DNA from 2 places in the Chromobacterium paludis genome. Region 1 is predicted to be linked to the other one. Evidence: predicted binding sites of a transcription regulator. Region 1 holds the regulator's gene; the other holds the start of a gene.
What was found. The regulator sigma-54, encoded in region 1, starts transcription at its own class of promoters, with help from an activator protein. The targets are predictions, from matches to a motif close to CTGGCACGCTTCATGCTT.
Positions count from the first base shown of each region.

Region 2: the regulator sigma-54 is predicted to act here: its motif matches at 1,865-1,882, upstream of eat (ethanolamine permease).

Region 1 covers NZ_CP043473.1:2,387,826-2,391,210, reverse strand. Annotated here, with positions in the region: gene hprK (HPr(Ser) kinase/phosphatase) at 1-223, opposite strand, end outside; gene ptsN (PTS IIA-like nitrogen regulatory protein PtsN) at 216-677, opposite strand; gene hpf (ribosome hibernation-promoting factor, HPF/YfiA family) at 800-1,126, opposite strand; gene FYK34_RS11045 (RNA polymerase factor sigma-54) at 1,197-2,594, opposite strand; gene lptB (LPS export ABC transporter ATP-binding protein) at 2,598-3,326, opposite strand; gene lptA (lipopolysaccharide transport periplasmic protein LptA) at 3,323-3,385, opposite strand, start outside.
Region 2 covers NZ_CP043473.1:324,110-327,494, forward strand. Annotated here, with positions in the region: gene FYK34_RS01545 (ethanolamine ammonia-lyase subunit EutB) at 1-399, opposite strand, end outside; gene eat (ethanolamine permease) at 396-1,811, opposite strand; gene aroC (chorismate synthase) at 1,971-3,071, shown strand; gene FYK34_RS01560 (EAL and HDOD domain-containing protein) at 3,131-3,385, shown strand, end outside.

The DNA of each region.
Region 1 (3,385 bases):
GTTCCAGCTTGTTCAGGTAGTCCACCTCTGCCAGGCCCAGCACCTGGACGCGGTTGGGGTGGATGAAGTTCAGGTGGCCCACCAGCGCCAGAGTGGGGCGCTGGCCGTCATTGCCGATGACGTTGCCGATGACGTTGTCTGAGCCGCCGGTGCCGGCGACCCAGGTCAGGTTCAGCTTCTGCTGGTTGTCCTGATACAGGCGGCGCACGGTGATGCTAGGCATTGGGCATCCAATCGCAGAGCTGCTGGTAGAGTTCTTCCCGGCCGGAGGCGTTGAGCATTTTCTCGCGCATCTGGCGGCTGGAGAACAGTTGGGCCAGCTCAGACAGCACTTGCAGGTGCAGGTCGGTGGCGTGTTCCGGCACCAGCAGCACGAACAGACACTGCACCGGCTTGCCGTCCGGCGCCTCGAACGGAATCGGCGCCTTCAGCCGGATGAACACGCCGGTGGCTTCCTTCAGGCCGCGCGCGCGGCCGTGCGGAATGGCCACGCCCTGGCCCAGGCCGGTGGAGCCCAGTTTTTCGCGGCTGAACAGGCTGTCGAAGATTTCGCTGCGGGCGATGCCGCGCGTGTTTTCCACCAGAAGCCCGACTTGCTCGAACACGCGCTTCTTGCTGGAGACGTCCAGATCCAGCAGAACATGGTCCGGAGTCAGTATCTTGCCGATGAGATTCATATTGGATTATGCATGCGGCGCTGGAATAAACCCGGGATTCTACGTTGCCTTGATAGTACTGAAAACCGGGCGGCGCAAAGAAAAACGGGAACCCCTGGGTTCCCGTTGTTTTCAAGCTCGCGTCACAGCGAGGCCTGAGACGCTTCGCCGGAGCTCTGGGCCCGGTGTTCGGTCAGCTTTTCCTTGTGCTTGAGCACCTGGCGGTCCAGCTTGTCCATCAGCAGGTCGATGGCGGCGTAGAGATCGGCCTCGGAGGCTTCGATGTGGATGTCCTTGCCGGACAGATGCACATTGACCTCGGCCTTTTGAACCAGTTTGTCCACGGACAGCGTAACGGAGACGTCGATCACATTGTCGACGTGGCGGGTAATGCGCTCCAGTTTGTTCTCGATGTATTCGCGCAGCGATGGCGTGACTTCCAGGTGCAGGCCAGTTACTTTGAGGTTCATACCCTAGCTCCTTCTGGTGTTGACCGCCCGGGCGGGTTGTCGGGCGGCATTGTATTCTTGTGCTGACTCCTCACAGAGCCTTGCGCAGATTCACCGCCGGAATCTGCATGGCTTCACGATACTTGGCTACGGTGCGTCTGGCAACCTGTATTCCCTGCTTGGCCAGCGCGTCGGCGATGGCGCTGTCGGACAGCGGCTTCGCCCGGTTTTCGCCTTCTATCATGCCGCGGATGTGAGCCTTGATGGCGGTGGCGGAGCACTCGTCACCGCTTTCAGTCTCCAACGAACTGCCGAAGAAATACTTGAGTTCGAACAAACCTCTCGAACAAAGCAGGTATTTTTGGCTGGTGGAGCGGGATACGGTGGATTCGTGCAGGCCCAGTTCCTCTGCGATATCGCGCAGGATCAGCGGGCGCATCGCCACTTCGCCTTGTTCAAAGAACAATTGTTGACGTTCAACAATAGCTTCCGCCACTTTCAGAATGGTGTCAAACCGCTGCTGGATGTTCTTCACCAGCCAGCGCGCCTCTTGCAGGCGGGCCGACATTTCGCCGCCCTGGCCCCGGCTGTCGGCCAGCATGCGTTCGTACAGCTGGTTGACGCGCAGCCGCGGCACGGCCGAGCGGTTCAACTCCGCCACCCAGCGGCCCTTGAGTTTGCGCACGCTGATGTCGGGGATCACGTAGTGGACATCGCCGTGATGGAAGCCGGTGGCCGGATGCGGGTTCAGCCGCGCGATCAGGGCCTGCGCCGCGCGCAGCTCGGCATCGGTGCAGCCCAGTAGCTTCTTCAGCTTGGCGTAGTCGCGGCCGCCCAGCAGCGCGAGGTGTTGTCGGACGATGGCCAGCGCCAGGGCATGGCCGGGCTCCGCGGCGGGGAGGCGCTGCAATTGCAGCTGCAGCGATTCCGCCAGCGTGCGCGCGCCCACGCCGGCCGGGTCGAACTGCTGCAGCAGCGCCAGGCCTACCGCCAGTTCGTCGCTGTCCAGCAGCAGTTCCAGCGGCAGATGGCTGGCCAGTTCGTCCAGGCTGGATTGCAGATAGCCGTCGTCGTCCAGCTCCTCGATCAATAGCCGCACGATGGCTTCGTCGCGGCGGGGCAGGGCGATTTCGCCCAGCTGGGCCAGCAGGTGCTCTCGTAGGCTGACCGGGCAGGGCACGTTGAGCATGGGGTCGTAGTCGTCGCCGCCGCCCTGGGCGCGGCTGCCGGCGCCCCAGTCCATCAGCTCGCCTACGCTGTCGTCGCGGCTGTCGGCCGGCTCGTCCGGCGTCGAACTATCCTGGCTTTCGGATGCGGACTCGCCGTCCCGCGGCTCGTCGCCGCGCTCCAATAGCGGATTGTCCAGCAGGAAGCGCTCCACCTCGGCCTGCAGGTCCAGCGTGGAAAGCTGCAGCAGCTTGATGGACTGTTGCAGCTGCGGCGTCAGCGTCAGCTGTTGCGAAACCTTGAGCTGTAGTGCCTGCTTCATCGCTTACAGGTGGAAGTGCTCGCCAAGGTAGACTTTGCGCACCTTGTCGTTGTTGACCAGTTCCTCGGGCACGCCGGAGGCCAGCACCGAGCCGTCGCTGATGATGTAGGCGCGGTCGCAGATGCGCAGGGTCTCGCGCACGTTGTGGTCGGTGATCAGCACGCCTATGCCGCGTTCCTTCAGGAAGGAGATAATTTTCTGGATGTCGATGACGGCGATCGGGTCCACGCCGGCAAACGGCTCGTCCAGCAGGATGAAGCGCGGGCGGGTGGCCAGCACGCGCGCGATCTCCACGCGGCGGCGCTCGCCGCCGGACAGCGCCAACGCGTTGCTGTCGCGCAGGTGGCCGATGTTCAGGTCGTCCAGCAACAGGTCCAGCTCCTGTTCCAGCTCCTTGCCTTTGAGGCCGGCGATCTCCAGGATGGCGGCGATGTTTTCTTCCACCGTCATGCGGCGGAAGATGGATGCCTCCTGCGGCAGGTAGCCCAGGCCCAGCTGGGCGCGCTGGTGGATGGGATAGTGGGTGAGGGATTGCTCATCCAGCCGGATGTCGCCGTCGTCGGCGCCGATCAGGCCGACGATCATGTAGAAGCTGGTGGTCTTGCCGGCGCCGTTGGGGCCGAGCAAGCCGACGACTTCGCCGCTTTCTATGCTCAGCGAGACGTCCTTGACCACCGTGCGCTTCTTGAAGCGCTTCTTCAGGTGGGAAACGGTGAGAACGCTGTGCTTCATGGCTTGGCTGCCCCGCCGGCCGGTTGCGAGGCGGCCTTTTTCTTGGGCTGGATGATGAC
Region 2 (3,385 bases), 2.1 Mb from region 1:
ATCCTGATTGCGCATCAGCTTGGACACCGCCGCCGCCATTTCCGGGGTGAGGCCCGGCGCCAGCGCGGCCAGCGTTTCCGCCGTGGCGGCGTCGGACAGCAGCCAGTCGCGCAGGCCGCCCACGGTCAGGTGGGACACGGCAGAGAAGGCGGCAGCGTCGTGGCTGTCCAGGATCTGCCGCGTCACCTCGTCTTCCTCGTAGGGAATCAGCGCCTGGTTGAGAAAGATGGTCAACGGCAGATCGGCCAGGCACATTTGCGCGGCCACCCGCTCCTCGGCGCTGGCGGCGGCCAGGCCGGCCAGCTGGTCGCCGGAACGCAGCGGGCTGGCGCGCGCCATCAGCGTTTTCAAGTCGTCGAAACGATAGCGGCGCGGGCCTATCGTAATGGCGTAGCTCATGTGGATGCCTTGAGGGGTTCTGCTTGGGTTTCGGGCGGCTCGCCGTGCAGCAACGCGTCCTGGACGGCTTCGGCGCGTTGGCGCGCGGTGGCGAGGAAGTACAGGTAGCCGGCGGCCAACATGGCGGCGAAGATGCCAGCCAGCAGCAGGTTGTAATAAATCATGGCGATCAGGCAGATGACGGAGCAGCCCAAGGCCAGCGCCGGCAGCCAGGGATAGCCCGGCGCGGCGTAGGGGCGATACAGCGCCGGCTCGCGGCCGCGCAGGCGGAACAGGGCCAGCATGGACACGATGTACATGACGATGGCGCCGAACACCGACAGGGTGACGATGTTGGCGGTCAGCGGCTGGCCGGCGATCTGCACCAGGTCGTCGCTGAAGATGGCGGCGATGCCGACCACGCCGCCGGCCAGGATGGCCCGATGCGGCGTTTGGAAGCGCGGATGGATGGCGGCCAGCGCGCGCGGCAAGTAGCCGGCGCGCGCCAGGGCGAAGATCTGCCGCGAATAACCCATGATGATGCCGTGGAAGGACGCCACCAGGCCGAACAGGCCCAGCCACACCAGCATGTGCAGCCAGCCGCTGTGCTCGCCGACGATCCGCTTCATCGCCTGCGGCAGCGGGTCGTTGATATTGGCCAGCCGGCTCCAGTCGCCGGCGCCGCCGGCCATGATCATCACGCCGAAGGCCAGCGCCACCAGGGTGAGGATGCCGGCGATGTAGGCGCGCGGAATGGTGCGCGCCGGGTCCTTGGCCTCCTCCGCCGCCATGGCCGCGCCCTCTATCGCCAGGAAAAACCAGATGGCGAAGGGCACGGCGGCGAACATGCCGCCGACCGCGCCCCAGTGGAAGGCGTCTTGACCCGCCCAGCCATGATGCAGGAAGTGATCCCAGCTAAAGCCTGGCGCCACCACGCCCATGAACACCAATAATTCAAATATGGCCAGCAGCGTGACGGCGAGTTCGAACATGGCGGCGATGCCGACGCCGGCGATGTTCAACGCCATGAACACCAAATAAGCGCCGCAGGCGGTCCATTTTGGTGCCAAGGACGGGAACTGCACGTTCAAGTAAGCGCCGATGGCCAGCGCGATGGCGGGCGGCGCGAACACGAATTCGCACAGGGTGGCGAAGCCGGCCAGGAAGCCGCCGATCGGGCCGAAGGCGCGGCGGGCGTAGGCGAAGGGACCGCCGGCGTGCGGAATGGCGGTGGTCAGCTCGGTGAAGCTGAAAATAAAGGCGGTATACATCAGCGCGACGAACACGGTGGCGCAGAGAAAACCCAAGGTGCCGGCCTGCGCCCAGCCATAGCTCCAGCCGAAATATTCGCCGGAAATCACCAGGCCGACGGCGATGCCCCATAATTGCCAGCCGCCTAGCTTGCGCGCCAGGCTGTGTGTCGATGCGTTCATTGGCAGCTCCTGTTCAGGATGAAAGGCCTTCGGAAGAAGGATGCCAAGCGAGTACGCAAAAATGATGCCAGTGGAATTGCGCCGACGCAATGCGCGCTAGCTTGCCGCAGTGCGCGCCGTTAGAATCGTCCGCATAGACGAAAAAGCAGGGGAAAGCAGATGTCAGGCAGCAGCATGGGACGATTGTTCACGGTAACTTCCTTCGGCGAGAGCCACGGGCCGGGCATAGGCTGCGTGGTGGACGGCTGCCCGCCGGGGCTGGCCTTGACCGAGGCCGACATCCAGCTGGAGCTGGACCGGCGCAAACCGGGCACCAGCCGCCACGTCACCCAGCGCCGCGAGCCGGACACGGTGGAAATCCTGTCCGGCGTGTACGAGGGCAAGACCACCGGCACGCCCATCGCGCTGTTGATCCGCAACACCGACCAGCGCAGCAAGGACTACGGCAATATCGCCGACACCTTCCGCCCCGGCCACGCGGACTATTGCTACTGGCACAAGTATGGCACGCGTGATCCGCGCGGCGGCGGCCGCTCCTCGGCGCGCGAGACCGCGGTGCGCGTCGCCGCCGGCGCCATCGCCAAAAAATGGCTGAGCGAGAAATACGGCATCGTCATCCGCGGCCACATGACGCAGATCGGCGAGGTGCAGATGCCGTTCAAGGGCTGGGAGCATGTGAATTCCAATCCCTTCTTCAGCGCCGACCCGGACGTGGTGCCGCGGCTGGAGGAGTATATGGACAGCATCCGCAAAAGCCTGGATTCGATAGGCGCGCGGCTGCGCGTGGTGGCGGACAATGTGCCGGTGGGCTGGGGGGAGCCGGTGTTCGACCGCCTGGACGCCGACATCGCCTACGCGATGATGAGCATCAACGCGGTCAAGGGGGTGGAGATCGGCGCCGGCTTCGGCTGCGTGACGCAGAAGGGCAGCGAGCACGGCGACGAGCTGACGCCCGAGGGCTTCGCCAGCAACCACGCCGGCGGCGTGCTGGGCGGCATCTCCACCGGCCAGCAGATAGCCGTTTCCATCGCCATCAAGCCCACCTCGTCCATCGCCCAGCCGCGCCGCTCCATCAACAAGCAGGGCGAGGCCGTCACCATGGAAACCCACGGCCGCCACGACCCCTGCGTAGGCATCCGCGCCACGCCCATCGCGGAAGCGATGCTGGCGCTGGTGTTGATCGACCACGCCTTGCGCCACCGCGCGCAGTGCGGCGACGTGAAGGTGGAAACCCCGCGAATTGCCGGCCGCATCGGCTAGAATTCTAACGGGATAGCGGCCGCCGGGGGAGGCGGCCGATTCAACATTGGGATTACATCATGCTGAAAAGTCTGATCGACGGTCTGACGGGGCGCTTGAAAAAAACGGGAACCGAGGAAAAGGACGCGGCGAGCGAGCCAGACTTTCCCAGCTCGACCACCATAGACCTGCCGCCAGAGCAGGCACCGGAAGAGTTGCCGGCCACGCTGGGTTTTGTCTCGCACCAGCCGGTGATGGACAAGCAGCGCCGGGTGGTGGCTTACGATTTCTTCGTGCGCCAGGGCAAGCGCAATATCGAGGCCGGCAAGCAGCAG